DNA from 4 places in the Mesorhizobium sp. M0037 genome. Region 2 is predicted to be linked to each of the others. Evidence: riboswitches for the same ligand, from Rfam matches in the RefSeq annotation. Region 2 holds a riboswitch; each other region holds the start of a gene.
The links. A riboswitch is a leader RNA that binds a small molecule or an ion and turns the genes downstream of it on or off. The one in region 2 is predicted to bind cobalamin.
Positions count from the first base shown of each region.

Region 1: it holds a riboswitch for cobalamin, as region 2 does, so the genes downstream of both, NKJ78_RS15115 (CbtB domain-containing protein) here and metE (5-methyltetrahydropteroyltriglutamate--homocysteine S-methyltransferase) in region 2, are expected to answer to the same signal.
Region 3: it holds a riboswitch for cobalamin, as region 2 does, so the genes downstream of both, NKJ78_RS24440 (aromatic ring-hydroxylating oxygenase subunit alpha) here and metE (5-methyltetrahydropteroyltriglutamate--homocysteine S-methyltransferase) in region 2, are expected to answer to the same signal.
Region 4: it holds a riboswitch for cobalamin, as region 2 does, so the genes downstream of both, NKJ78_RS14885 (DUF1636 family protein) here and metE (5-methyltetrahydropteroyltriglutamate--homocysteine S-methyltransferase) in region 2, are expected to answer to the same signal.

Region 1 is NZ_JAMYVB010000008.1:227,150-230,688, reverse strand. Features, by position in the region: gene cobO (cob(I)yrinic acid a,c-diamide adenosyltransferase) at 1-189, opposite strand, end outside; gene cobU (bifunctional adenosylcobinamide kinase/adenosylcobinamide-phosphate guanylyltransferase) at 189-701, opposite strand; gene NKJ78_RS15120 (CbtA family protein) at 694-1,497, opposite strand; gene NKJ78_RS15115 (CbtB domain-containing protein) at 1,513-1,692, opposite strand; cobalamin riboswitch at 1,729-1,924, opposite strand; gene NKJ78_RS15110 (gamma-glutamylcyclotransferase) at 1,992-2,684, opposite strand; gene NKJ78_RS15105 (aromatic ring-hydroxylating oxygenase subunit alpha) at 2,821-3,539, shown strand, end outside.
Region 2 is NZ_JAMYVB010000011.1:204,619-208,157, forward strand. Features, by position in the region: gene metK (methionine adenosyltransferase) at 1-70, shown strand, start outside; gene NKJ78_RS18495 (adenosine kinase) at 179-1,171, shown strand; cobalamin riboswitch at 1,580-1,776, shown strand; gene metE (5-methyltetrahydropteroyltriglutamate--homocysteine S-methyltransferase) at 1,871-3,539, shown strand, end outside.
Region 3 is NZ_JAMYVB010000018.1:123,308-126,846, forward strand. Features, by position in the region: gene NKJ78_RS24435 (FAD-binding oxidoreductase) at 1-445, opposite strand, end outside; gene NKJ78_RS24440 (aromatic ring-hydroxylating oxygenase subunit alpha) at 483-1,730, opposite strand; cobalamin riboswitch at 1,848-2,049, opposite strand; gene NKJ78_RS24445 (DUF680 domain-containing protein) at 2,548-2,754, shown strand; gene NKJ78_RS24450 (DUF680 domain-containing protein) at 2,822-3,025, shown strand; gene NKJ78_RS24455 (DUF680 domain-containing protein) at 3,097-3,330, shown strand; gene NKJ78_RS24460 (ABC transporter ATP-binding protein) at 3,404-3,539, opposite strand, start outside.
Region 4 is NZ_JAMYVB010000008.1:182,304-185,842, reverse strand. Features, by position in the region: gene NKJ78_RS14895 (NADH-quinone oxidoreductase subunit A) at 1-8, opposite strand, end outside; gene NKJ78_RS14890 (winged helix-turn-helix domain-containing protein) at 336-1,538, shown strand; cobalamin riboswitch at 1,568-1,772, shown strand; gene NKJ78_RS14885 (DUF1636 family protein) at 1,811-2,236, shown strand; gene cobW (cobalamin biosynthesis protein CobW) at 2,239-3,291, shown strand; gene cobN (cobaltochelatase subunit CobN) at 3,407-3,539, shown strand, end outside.

The DNA.
Region 1 (3,539 bases), on a different contig from region 2:
CTTGCCATAGCCGAGCATGCGCAGCGCCAGCCCGAAGGCGGCCGTGGTCTTGCCCTTGCCGGGTCCGGTGTTGACGATCAGCAGCCCCTTCTCGACCGTCTTTTCCGCGACCTCGGCGTCCTGCACCGCCTTGCGTTTGGCCATCTTGGCGCGGTGGCGTTCTTCGTCTTTTGCGTCGATATCGGTCATCATTTCACCTTGAGCGGCAGCCCCGCCACCATCAGTAGCACCGTATCGGCAACCGCCGCGACCTGCTGGTTGAGACGGCCGGCGGCATCACGAAACCGGCGTGCGAGCGCATTGTCGGGCACGATGCCTTGCCCGACTTCGTTCGAGACAACGAGCCAGGGCCCGCGCGGCCGCGACAGCATGTCGGCTAGCCGCCGGCATTCCGCCTCGAGATCATGGTCGGAAAGCATATGATTGGTCAGCCACAGCGTCAGGCAATCGACGAGCACCGGCTGGTTGTCGGGCAAGGCTTCGAGCGCTCCGACAAGATCGAGCGGCGCGTCGATGGTCGCCCAGCCTTCGCCGCGCCGCGAGCGATGCAGCGCGATGCGCTCGCGCATCTCATCGTCATAGGCTTCGGCGGTGGCGATATAGGCCCATGGCGGCGGCAACGCCGTCGCCAGGGTTTCGGCATGCGCGCTCTTGCCGGAGCGCGCACCGCCGATGATAAAGGTCAAACTGCGATCAGGCAAAGCTGTCGCGCAGGCTGGTCGCCGAGCCGGTGAAGCGTTCGCGCACCACGCCAATGACGGCGCCGAGCACCAACCAGAACACCAGATTGGTCACCGTCACCGCCACCACGAACTGGTGATGCAGGCCTTCGGGGATCGGCGTCTCGAAACTGTCGGGCTGCGGCGCGCCGACAATATGCGGGGCGACGATCAGAACGACGGCAAGGACGGTCAGCGGCGCCGAGGTGCGGAAGGCGATCAAGGCAAGGCCAATGGCAGTCGCCACAACCGTCGCCACCCACCAGATCTGGCGCTGCATGAGATCGGCCGCCGGCATTGCCGGCAGTTCCGGCGGCAGGCCGAGGCCCGGAGCCAGCGTGAATACGGCAAAGCCGGCCAGACCCCAGAACACCCCCTGGCGCCAGTTGCCGATGCCGCCGGCGAATTCGGAAACGGCCACCAGGACCAGCGCGAAACCGATACCGGTGACGATATTGGCCAGCACGCTGAAGGCGAATCGCTCGAAGCCGTCGGCCGGCGCCCAGCCTTCGTCCTCCGCTGGCGCGGCAGCTTCAGCCGGGGCTGCGCTGCTCACGGCATTTTCCGCCGGCGCGGCGGTGCTCATGGCATTGGTGTCCGCAGCGTTGGCGGCGGGCGCCGCGGCATGCTCATGCTCATGGCCGCCACCAGCCTTTTCGTAGACCTCGGCCTTGAGGATCAGCGGCACGGTGGCGTAGGCCTGCATGCAGGCGAGAGCGACACCCGCCACGAGCCCTGCGATCGCCGCGATGAACACGACGTTGCGAAACAGGTTCATGATGTCAGATCCTCGTCAGTGGCAGGGAAACGCCATCGAATGGCGATAGTCGTGCGCCGCATTGTGGACCGCATCGATATGCGAGAAACCGACAACGCCGACGACGAAAATGCCCAGAAACGCGCTAAGCACGAGCTGCATGAAGCGCGACTGCGAGGAGACGGAAGCGCCGAGGGAGACGGAAGCGGTATTCATATCTTGTCCTTTCGCCCTCCACCCGAGGGCATCGAAGTCAGTTCCCTGTCGCCGGCAGGTCTCCTGGCTCGCGGATCAGCGCCCTTCCCCACCTTCCCGAGGAAAAAATCCTCAGTGGCTTGGAGAGGACTACCGCACACAGTTGCGGGGGCAGCCACGGCATTGGGCAACAAGTCAGCCCTCACCGCATTCCCTCTTGGTCCCTAACGGAACCGACGACATGCATGACTATAGGCTGAAACGGCCGCATCCGGCAAACCAAATTCCGCCGGCCAACAGCGCGAATGCGCCATGCGGCGTTACGGGTTCAACGCGGTGATCCGCTCGGCAACCAGCCGCTGCAGCCGCCACAGATGGCGATCGTGAATGCCGCGCTCTTCAAGGTTTTTCACCGTGTTGTAGAGATAGTCGGCGCCCGACCCCCAGTGCCCGCAGGACGTTGCCAGCCTTTCGACGACCTTGCCCTCGTCGAGCGGCCCTGAATAGGTCAGGCCGTTGCGGTTGATGACGAAGGCCAATGCCCTGAGCGGTCCGGCCTCGCTTGCAAGCTTCAGCATGCGCGGCCGGTAGCTTGTCGGCTTCAGCGTGACTTCGCGCCGGAAAAGCCGGCCCAACTGCCCGCGCCGGTTACTTTCGGTCAGCCGGAAGGCGACGCCCTTGCATTGTCCGCCACGGTCCAGCGCCATCATCAGGCCGGGGCTGTCCTTGGTGCCGCGCCAGCGCGTCATGTTCATGCAAAAGGACCGATGCCAGCCTCGCGCCAGCGCAACGCGGTCCTCGACATAATCTATTTCCGGTTTCCAGATCAGCGATCCATAGCCGAACAGCCATAGCGGTTCGCTATCCGGGAGTTCGACCTGGAATTCATCCAGCAGCGCGTCATAGTCGGCGTCATCGAGATGCATCGCGTCCGGATCCGGCCCGGGGTCCCTGATCTCGCGCCAGCAGCGCGCGACCAGCTCCGGCGTAAGCGACATCTGTCGTGCGGCCAATTTCCGAATCCCCCCAATTTCCGAATGTCCCATGTCCACGACATGATTATGCGCCGCGCCTGCAACCGGCAATGCGGCACTCTGATTGACAAACGATTTGCCGGGGTGTCGGCTGACGCTTCATAGGAAGCCAGCCATGCATCCCAGCCCGAGCGAGCGCGACCCCTATAACGGCCTGAGCCGGGCCGAACCGACGCTACCGTCGTCGGCCTATTGGGATAGCGAGGCTTACCAGCGCGATCTCGACGCCATCTGGCACAAAAGCTGGCTGCTCGTCTGCCGCGAGGCCGACCTCGCCCAGCCGCTGGCGTTCAGGACATTCCGCGTCGGCACGCAGGAAATCGTCATTCTGCGGGACGAGACCGGCGAACTGCGCGCCTTCCACAACACTTGCCGGCATCGCGGCTCGCAGCTTTGCCAGAAAAGCGAGGGCCGGCTGAAAGCGCGGCTCATCACGTGCCCCTACCACGCCTGGTCCTACTCGCTGCGCGGCGATCTCGTGCGCGTTCCCTCGAAATCGCTGCCAGATGGTTTCGACAAGGCCGATCATCCGCTCTACCGGGTGGCGCTGTCGGTGTGGCGCGGCTTTGTCTTTGTGAACCTTCAGCAGGCTGCGGCCGGCTCCGCCGGGACCTCCTTCGATCCCGCATCCGGCGACCTCGCCAACTGGCCGCTGGAAACGCTGGTATCAGGCCATGTCCTGCGCAAGGTGATGAACTGCAACTGGAAGATCTTCTGGGAGAACTTCAACGAGTGCCTGCATTGCCCGGGCGTCCACAAGGACCTGTCTCGGCTGGTGCCGATATACGGCCGCGGCCTGATGAGCCGGCACGACGACCCCGACTGGGTCCGCCA
Region 2 (3,539 bases):
TGATTTCACCTGGGAGAAGACAGACAGGGCGGACGAATTGCGTCGCGAGGCAGGACTCGCCGCCCCGTGAGAGCCGCCGGCGAACGGATCGGCAAGCGGAAAGCCCATTTCCACCGGGCAGACCCGCGCCTGGCAGGCGTGGCGAGAAGCCGGCTCGGGTTTTTTGGCGGAGACATTGATGCCGGATTATGACGTGCTTTGCATCGGCAATGCCATTGTCGACATCATCGCCCAGTGCGACGAGGCATTCCTCGAGATCAACGGCATCATCAAGGGCGCGATGAACCTGATCGACACGCGCCGCGCCGAACTGCTCTACAGCCGCATGGGCCCGGCGATCGAGGCCTCCGGCGGCAGTGCCGGCAACACGGCGGCCGGCGTAGCCAGCTTCGGCGGACGCGCCGCCTTCTTCGGCAAGGTCTCCAACGATGCGCTGGGCGAAATCTATGCGCACGATATCCATGCACAGGGTGTCGCCTTCGACACCAGGCCGCTCAAGGGCGAGCCGCCGACGGCGCGCTCTATGATCTTCGTCACGCCCGACGGCGAGCGCTCGATGAACACCTATCTCGGCGCCTGCGTCGAGCTTGGCCCTGAGGATGTCGAGGCCGACAAGGCATCCGGCGCCAAGGTTACCTATTTCGAGGGCTATCTGTGGGATCCGCCGCGCGCCAAGGAGGCGATCCGGCAGACGGCGAAGCTCGCACACGAGGCCGGACGCGAAGTGTCGATGACGTTGTCGGATTCGTTCTGCGTCGACCGCTACCGGGACGAGTTCCTCGAGCTGATGCGCTCGGGCACTGTCGACATCGTCTTTGCCAACAGCCACGAGATCAAGTCGCTCTACCAGACAAAATCCTTCGACGAGGCGCTGGCTCAGATCCGCAAGGACTGCAAGATTGCCGCCGTCACCCGTTCCGAAAAAGGCTCGGTGATCGTGCGCGGCGACGAGACCGTGGTCATCGAGGCGACCGCCATCAAGGAGTTGGTCGACACCACCGGCGCCGGCGACCTCTACGCCGCCGGTTTCCTGCATGGCTACACGCAGGGCCGCAACCTCAAGACCTGCGGCGACCTTGGCTCGCTGGCGGCCGGCCTGGTGATCCAGCAGATCGGCCCAAGGCCAAGGCAGAATTTGCGCCGCGAGGCGGAAGGGGCTGGGTTGCTGTAGATGCGCGGGCAACTAACCAGCCGCCCTACTGACGCGATGACCGCAGTGGCGGAACTTTGTCAAAGCTCGCTGATAGCGACAGCCATTCGCTTCGGAGAACTGACCCATGCTGCTGCCGTGAAGCTCGCTGGAGGAGCGGTGCAAAGCGTGCTTGCCATGACGGCATTCACCGTCATCCAGATCGTCACCAGCATTTTCCAGAAGCTCAGCTTGGGGAAGGCCAGTAAGGTTCCTGAGGTAACGGAGAACTCGCGGCGTCCGTCGGACCTGACTTGCGATCACGTCCCACGATGCCGAATGCGGGCAGCAGACTGAATATTTCACAATGCTAGACAAAGGCGTAAAAGCGCGATCACATAACGACATAAACATTTCGTTATGCGTCATTGACAAAAGAGCGAACTGCTGTGATTGTCTGCGTGTCGTGGTTCTCGCGTGCGGCGCTGCCGCAGCGGAGCTAAGAGGGAAGCCGGTGCGATGCCGGCGCTGCCCCCGCAACTGTTAGCGGCGAGCCAACACACGTCACTGAGGCGAATACCCTCAGGAAGACGGGTAGAGGCTATGACCCCGCGAGCCAGGAGACCTGCCACGCGAATTACGTCCACGGGCGGGGTGTCTCGGTGGCCGCTGCAACCCGGCGTTGATGCCGGCCTGCTAGCGCCTTCCTTGTCACCGACGCCCCAATCATCGGGGTATGACATGACTGTCTCTCAGCAAATTCCTGTAGCAACGCTCGGCGTGCCGCGCTTCGGTCGTCGGCGAGAACTGAAATTCGCGCTTGAAAGCTACTGGTCCGGAACATCGTCCGCTGGCGACCTTCTCACGACGTCGAAGGCGCTCCGTGCCGCTAGCTGGGAAGAGCAGCGCGATCGCGGCGTGTCGAAAATCCCGTCGAACGACTTCTCGCTTTACGACCATGTGCTCGACACCGCAGCCATGGTCGGGGCCGTTCCATCCCGTTACGGCTGGAATAGCGGCGAGGTCCCACTTGACATCTACTTCGCAATGGCGCGCGGCAACCAGGGTCAGACGGAGGATTGTGGACACGCTGGTTACCAGGAGGAGGCTCATGGACCTGGTGTAACCGCGATGGAAATGACCAAGTGGTTTGACACCAACTACCACTACATTGTGCCGGAACTCGATGATGATCAGACGTTCGCCCTCTCGTCATCGAAGCCGGTCGATTACTTCCTCGAGGCTAAAGCTCTCGGCATTCACACACGCCCAGTCATCCTTGGACCCATCACCTTCCTCAAGCTGGCGAAATCGCCTGCCGAGGGGTTCGGTCCCATCGCGCTCCTACCGCGGCTGCTGCCGGTTTACGAGCAGCTTCTGGAGAGGCTGAAGCTGTCGGGAGCCGACTGGGTGCAGATCGATGAGCCAGCGCTTGTCCTCGATCTGAACCCGAACGAACGAGCTGCGTTCGAATTCGCCTATGGCCAGCTGTCGAAAGCCGCGCCCGAGCTGAAGATCATGCTGGCTACGTATTTCGGGTCGCTGGGAGACAATCTCGAAACCGCGATTTCTCTGCCCCTGGCCGGCCTGCATATTGATCTCGTGCGCGCTCCCGAGCAGCTGGAAACGGTGGCTCGGCTCGCTCCGAAGGATCTGGTGCTCTCGCTTGGCTTGATCGATGGCCGCAACGTCTGGCGTGCGAACCTGCCCGCCATTCTCGACCGCATCAAACCGATCGTCGCCGGCTGGCCCTTGGACCGCGTCGAGATCGCGCCTTCTTGCTCGATGCTGCATGTGCCGATTGATCTGCGCATGGAGACGGAACTCGACGCGGACATCAGGTCGTGGCTCGCCTTCGCGGCCCAGAAGACCGACGAGCTGGTCTTGCTGGCCCGGGCCCTGTCCCAAGGCAGGGATGCGGTGGCAGGCGCGTTGAAAGCGTCTGCCGAGGCTGCCGCCACGCGCGTGACATCCACGAGGATCCATGACCCGCTTGTTCAGGGGCGGATCGCTAGCATTGAGGACAGCGCGAAGCGACGAGAGAGCGCTTTTGGCGAGCGCTCCAGAGTCCAGGCCGGCTCACTCGGGCTGCCGCCGTTCCCGACGACGACCATCGGGTCCTTCCCGCAGACGCCGCAGGTACGCAAGGCGCGGGCCGCTCATGCGAAGGGCCAGCTGAGCTATGTCGACTATGAGACGTTCCTGAAGAAGGAGATCGAGGCTGCAATTCGCTGGCAGGAAGAGATCGGGCTGGACGTGCTGGTGCATGGTGAGTTCGAGCGAAACGACATGGTACAGCATTTCGGCGAGCAGTTGTCCGGCTTCGCGCTCACCCAACATGCCTGGGTACAAAGCTATGGGTCGCGCTACGTGCGTCCCCCCATCATTTTCGGCGACGTATCGAGGCGCA
Region 3 (3,539 bases), on a different contig from region 2:
CGTTCAGCCAGCGCAGCATCGACATCATCGGCGTCACGCCGGAGCCAGCCGAAATGAACAGGTATTTGGCCGCCGGGTGGCTGTGCAACGAGAAGTCGCCCGCCGGTCCATAGGCCTTGACATGCGAGCCGGGTGCCAGATGGTCGAACATCCAGCGCGTGCCGATGCTGCCGGCCTGCGCCTTGATCGTCACCGCGATCGAAAAGGGCCGCGATGGCGATGACGACAGCGTGTAGGTGCGCATCAGCGGCCCGTCCGGTGTCGGCAGTTCCAGCGTCAAGAACTGGCCCGGCTTGTAGCGGAACCAGGTCTGGTTGTCGGAGCGGAAGGTGAAGGTCTTGACGTCAGGCGCCTCGTCGCTGACGCCGATCACTTCCAGCGCCTGCAGCCTATCGTTCCACGGCGCCATCTGGTCAAGATGGCGATAGAGCCCAAGATCCGTCATCGCATTCATCCTCTGGTCCCTCTTCGCCTGCTCCAGCTCACGCGACGCTGCGCAGCGCCGGCCGGCCGCCTTCGGCAAGGCGCGGGCCGATGAAGGCCGCGTACCATTCGACGAACTGGATCACGCCGCCCTCGTGCAGCTCCGAATAGGGGCCGGGCTCATAGGCCGGAGACAGGATGCCAAAGGCGTTTTCCTCGACGATGCGGCGGTCCTGGTCGTTGGTCTCGGTCCAGACATGGGTGAGCTCCTCAAGGTTGTAGTCGACCCCCTCGACCGCATCCTTGTGCACCAGCCACTTGGTCGTCACCGCGGTTTCGGTGGCGCTGATCGGCAGCACCCGGAAGGTGACCGCATGGTCGATCAGTATGTGGTTCCAGGTCGTCGGATAGTGGTAGTGCATCAAGGTGCCGATGCGGTCGGCGGCAACAGTGTCGGACAGGTTCTTCGTCACCGCGCGCTTTCCCGACATCGTGTAGCTGACGGCATCGCGCAGCAGCGGCGCGCGGGTGGCGCGGTATTGCCCGGCCGGATCGATGCGGAACTTGCTCGGCAGGCCCGCCGCCTCGCATTTCGCCCAGTGCGCCAGCATCTCCGGATCGCTGTCGGCGCCCTGCACGCCGGTCACCGTCGGCGCTTCGGGGAATGTCTTGCACAGCTCCGGATGATTGCCGGCGCAGTGATAGCATTCGCGGTTGTTTTCCCAGACCAGCTTCCAGTTGCCCTTCTCGATGATGGTGCTCTCGAAGGCGACCTTGGCTTCATTCAGCTGGTGCGGCTTGAGGTAGGGCTCTATCATGGCGCGCATCGGGGCAAAGTCGGCAGGTTCTTTCGCCAGGCAGATGAAGATGTAGCCGCCGACGCTCTCGCAGGCGACGGGCTTCAGGCCGAACTGGCTCTTGTCGAAACCGTCGGCCATCTGGCGGGCAAACAGCAGCCGGCCGTCAAGCTCGTAGGTCCACTGGTGATAGGGGCAGACAAGCTTTGCCGCCATGCCCTTCTCAGTGTTGCAGACACGGCTGCCGCGATGGCGGCAGGAATTGTGAAAGGCGTTGATGTTGCCCTTCTGGTCGCGGACCAGCACCACCGGATAATCGCCGATCTGCACGGTGATATAGCTGCCGGGCTTCGGCAGTTCGCAATCATGGCCGATGAACAGCCAGTCGCGATACCAGATAAGCTCCATGTCGAGCTTGAAATAGTCCGGGTCGGTGTAGAAGGGCTGTTCCAGCGAAAAGCCTTGCTTGCGGCCGTTCAGGAGCCTCAGCATGTCGTTGCGCGTATCCATAGTTCTGTCCTCGTGGTTTAAGGACTGAACTTGGTGGTGATGGAGGAAGGATCGGACGCAGGCCGGCGCGGCGCCGGACATGCACTATCCACCTCTTGACCGCCCACCGCGATCAGTCGAGTCTATGCATCTCGGGCTGGTTTCCGGGCTCTGGAGTTGTCCTTGCGGACCATCGCGACACCTTCCCAGGCTGCTGCCCAGTGGTCTCCCGTTGCGACTTGAACTCCACCACCGTTGCGGGGGCAGCGCCGGATTCTGACCGGCTTCCCAATTCTCCGCTGCGTCGTCACGAAGCGGCACCTGAGATGCGATCATCTAATCACGGCAGCGATCGCGACGTCGGCATGAAAGCGACATCATATCCATGCGGCGCGACACGCGCGGCATACGCCCCCCGCCGCCGGTCAAAGAGCTGAGACGTTTCTTGCGACGCCATCATCGCCGTTTCGAATCGCTGCGGATCCAGTTCGATCGGGGGCAAAAGGGCTCAACGGTATCGAAAAGTTACTATTAGCAATCTCTAATCGAACCGAACGGTTCGTTTCTGTTGACAATGCGTGCAGGACGGTGTGAACGACGGCCCGGAAACCGACACCGGAGCGAACCACTCGGTTCGAAATAAGCAACTGAAAACAATGCGATAAATGACCATAGAGGAACTTCCTGGCACAATTTCAAGGTGCAGGACCGTGGTCCACACGGAACAACTTCGTGATTGGAAACCAGCCTATGGCTTTCCCACATCGGGGCTGTCCGAACGACGCGAATTCCTCCCAAGACACGCCGCTAGACGGACAGACAAACTGGAGTCCTAAAAATGAAAAAGATCATCCTCACTGCCGCAGCCGTTTTGGCGATCACGGGCAGCGCCTTCGCCGGTAGCGACAATTACGGTTCCAATGGTGCGAACCAGCCAGCCGTCTCGGTCGACAGCTCGTATACGGCTTCCATTCAGAAGCCGGCGCACGCTGACAAGCAGCCTGTCGTTCAGGGTGCCGACCGCGACCTCTACGGCAATCGCTGATCCCGACCAAAGGAGAGCGGCTAACCCGTCGCTCTCGGGATCCCAAAAAATTCAGGAGTGTTTGAAAATGAAAAAGCTCATCCTTGCTGCCGCCGCCGTTTTGGCCATCTCCGGCAGCGCTTTCGCCGGCAGCGACAACTACGGTTCCAACGGCGCCAACCAGCCAGCGGTTACGTCGACCGACAGCGGCCACACCGCTTCGGTTGAGAAGTCGGCTGCAGCCGAGCAGGCGCCTGCCCACGGTGCCGACCGTAACCTTTTCGGCCGCTAAAAGCCGGTTTCCAGCACGTGGCGGGCTTATCCGCTGCAGCTGGCGGCATCAGAAAAATTCAGGAGACTAAAATGAAGAAGATCGTTCTTGCCACCGCAGCCGTTCTGGCTGTTTCGAGCGCTGCCTTTGCCGGCAGCGACAATTATGGCTCCAATGGCGCCAACCAGCCGGCCGCTGCCGTCGACACCACCCGCACTTCGTCGACCGGCACCAACTCGGCGGTCTACAAGCTGCTGAACTCGTCGAACGACCAACAGAAGTTCGTTCCTCAGAGCAGCGACAGGGATCGGTTCGGCAACAACTAACAGCCGAAGCTTAAAAAAAGAGCGGCGGGCCTGGCCCGCCGCTCTTTTTTCATGCCTGTACGACGCAGCTATCTCAAGCCGCCTTCACTTCCACCGGCTTGAGCGAGAAGGAGTGCCCATCGGCGTCGAAGATGTGCAGGTCCCCGGCATCCGCGGTCAGTCGCAGCTTTGCCCCGCGCTTGACCTCGACATTGCCGGGCAGCTTGGTC
Region 4 (3,539 bases), on a different contig from region 2:
ACGTTCATGCTCGGCTTTCCGTTGGCGGCCAATCCACTTTGATTACAGCAACCAACCCTAATGCGGAAGCGCGACAGTTTAACCGCTGAACCGTTTTAGGTGCCTTTGCTGCAACGCGGCGAGGGTTAGCGCACGGCTTTCAGCGAAGCAAGTCAAACCTTGTTCAAAAGACAGTGCTGGACGGCAGGCCGGGAAAAACTGGTCCGATCTCCTCCTGTTTGATTTCCTTCATCTTTCACTCCACTTTTGTCTCCTGACACATCTCCCGCCATTTGCCTGCTAGCATCACCGGAATCGCCGGCTAAAGTCGGGAAAATGGTTCGAGGCAAGACACTTTGACGAAGGACAAAATCTCACTCCCGACGGCCAGGCGCATCGCGCTCGCCGCGCAAGGATTTCTCGATCCGCGCCCGGGCGGCACGCCCGATCGCCGCCACCTCGCCCGCGTGCTGTCGCGCACCGGCTTGCTGCAGATCGATTCCGTCAGCGCGGTGGTGCGCGCCCACTATATGCCGCTCTATTCGCGCCTTGGCCCCTACCCGCTCACCCTGCTCGACAATGCCGCAATCACCCGCAAGCGCACCGTGTTCGAGTACTGGGCGCATGAGGCCTCGTTCCTGCCGGTCGAGACCTACCCGTTGATGCGCTGGCGCATGCAGCGCGCCGAGCAGGGCGACGAAATGTATCTCGGCCTCGCCAAATGGGGCCGCGAGCACGCCGCCTATATCGAAGAGATCTACCGCGCGGTCGCCGAGCGCGGCCCGATTGCCGCTTCGGCACTGGAAGGCCAGAAAGGTTCGGGCGGCTGGTGGGGCTGGAGCCACGCCAAGCACGCCTTCGAATGGCTGTTCTGGGCCGGACGCATCACCACGGCGCACCGCCGTGGCTTCGAGCGTTTCTACGACCTGCCCGAGCGCGTGCTGCCGCAGGCGATCCTCGATCTGCCGGTGCCGGCGGCCGAGGACGCGCACCGCGAATTGCTGCGCATTTCCGCCCGCGCCCACGGCATCGCGACGTCGGGTGACCTGCGCGATTATTTCCGCTTGTCGCCGGCCGACATGAAGGGCCGGTTGGAGGAACTGGTTGAGATGGGCGAGTTGCTGCCGGTAAACGTCGAAGGCTGGGACAAGCCGGCTTACCTCTATAAGGACGCCCGTCTGCCGCGAAAGATCGAGGCCCGCGCGCTACTGGCGCCCTTCGATCCGGTGGTCTTCGAGCGCTCGCGCACCGAGCGCCTGTTCGATTTCCACTACCGCATCGAGATCTACACCCCGGCTGACAAGCGCCAATATGGCTACTACGTGCTGCCCTTCCTGCTCGGCGACCGGATCGTCGCCCGCGTCGATCTCAAGGCCGACCGCCCGGCCAGCGTGCTGCGCGTCCACGCCGCCTACGCCGAACCCGGCGCGCCGCCGGAAACTGCCGCAGAGCTGTTCGAGGAATTAAAGCAGATGCAGGGCTGGCTTGGCCTTGAGCGCATCGAAGTGGCGCCGACCGGCAATCTGGGGAAACCCCTGGCCGACATCGCCATGTCGTAGCAGCGCGTTGACACAACTCCCCGCAACAGCCTAAATCCGCTCCAGACGGTCCCCTGCCCGCAACGGCAAGGGCCAAGAGGGAATGCGGTGCGGGACGAAAATCCCAAATCCGCGGCTGTCCCCGCAACTGTAAGCGAAGAGCCAAGGCCGAAAGCCACTGGGTAACACCGGGAAGGCGGCTAACCAAGGCGATGACCCGCGAGCCAGGAGACCTGCCGTCTGAGACAAAGTATCCGATCGCCTGGCGGGTTTCCGGGCAAGGAGCACGGTTTTTGGACCAGAACAGCAGTTTTTCGGCTGGCACAGCGGACATTGCGTCCAGGGACAACGACGCCCTGACCGGCGTGACCGTCATCGTCTGCGCCTCCTGCCGCGATGAGACCGGTTCCGACGCCCATCCGCGCGCCGGCGAATTGCTGGCTGAGGACACACGCCGCGCCGCTGCTGGCGATATCCGGGTCCGCACCGCCGAATGTCTCGGCAATTGCAAGCGCCGCCTCAGCGCCGCGATCCTGCGCGATGGCTGCTGGAGCTATGTCTTCGGCGATCTGACCGCAACCAGCGGCGCCGACCTCGTTACCGGCGCAAAGCTCTTCGCGACTTCGGCCGACGGCCTCATCCCGTGGCGCGGCCGGCCCGATAGCCTCAAGCGCGGCCTCGTTGCCCGCATCCCACCCCTCGACATGCTGAAGGACTGACGATGAACGCTTCAAACCCGGCCGCCAACCTCTCCCGTGTTCCCTGCACTGTCGTTACAGGCTTCCTCGGCGCCGGCAAGACGACGCTGGTCCGCCATCTCCTGGAAAATGCCGGCGGCAAGCGCATCGCCATCATCGTCAACGAGTTCGGCGACATCGGCATCGACGGGGAAATCCTGAAAGGCTGCGGCATCGACACTTGCCCCGAGGAAAACATCGTCGAACTGGCCAATGGCTGCATCTGCTGTACAGTCGCCGACGATTTCGTGCCCGCGCTCGACAAGATCCTCGCACTGACGCCGAAGGTCGACCACATCCTGATCGAGACCTCGGGCCTGGCTCTGCCCAAGCCGCTGGTCCAGGCATTCCAGTGGCCGAGTGTGAAAAGCCGGGTAACCGTCGACGGCGTCATCGCCGTGGTCGACGGCCCGGCGCTGGCGGAGGGACGCGTTGCCAACGATATGGACGCCCTGCAGGCTCAGCGCGCTCAGGACGAAACGCTCGACCATGACGATCCGGTCGAAGAAGTCTTCGAGGACCAGATTGCCTGCGCCGACCTGATCATCCTGTCGAAGAGCGATTTGATGGACGCCCCCGGTTCGGCCCGCGCCAACGCCATCATCAATGAGCATTCCGCTCGCGCGGTAAAAATCGTGCCGACCGCGCATGGCAAGGTCGATCCCTCGGTGCTGCTTGGCCTCGGTCTCGCCGTCGAGGACGACATCGAGAACCGCAATTCCCACCATGACGGCGCTTTCGACCACGAGCATGACGATTTCGACACCTTCATCGTCGACATCCCCTCGATCGCCAATCCGGACGAACTGGCCAGGCGCGTCGCCATGGTGGCCGAGGAAGAGAATGTGCTGCGTGTGAAAGGCTTCGTCGATGTCGGCGGCAAGCCGATGCGGCTTTTGCTGCAGGCCGTCGGCCCACGCGTCAACCATTATTATGACCGCGCCTGGACGGCCGAAGACGATCGCCGCTCGCGTCTCGTCGTCATTGGCCTGAAGGGGCTGAACCGCCCGGCGATCGAGCGTATACTCGCCGGCTGATCTCAGGAGCAATTCCAGGAAAAGTGTGAAACGGTTTTCCCAGAGGAATTGCGTAAAAACAAGGAGATAGAGCGGCTCGCCGTTTCCGTGAAACGGTGAAACGCGCTAAGCCGCGATGCACATACTCACCACCACATCCGCGTCGCTCGACGATCTCGCCGAGCCAGTTGATCTCCGGCAGACGCCGGCGGATATCGTGGCGCTGTCCTTCACCGACAGCGACCTCGCCGGCCTCGCGGCGGGCTGGA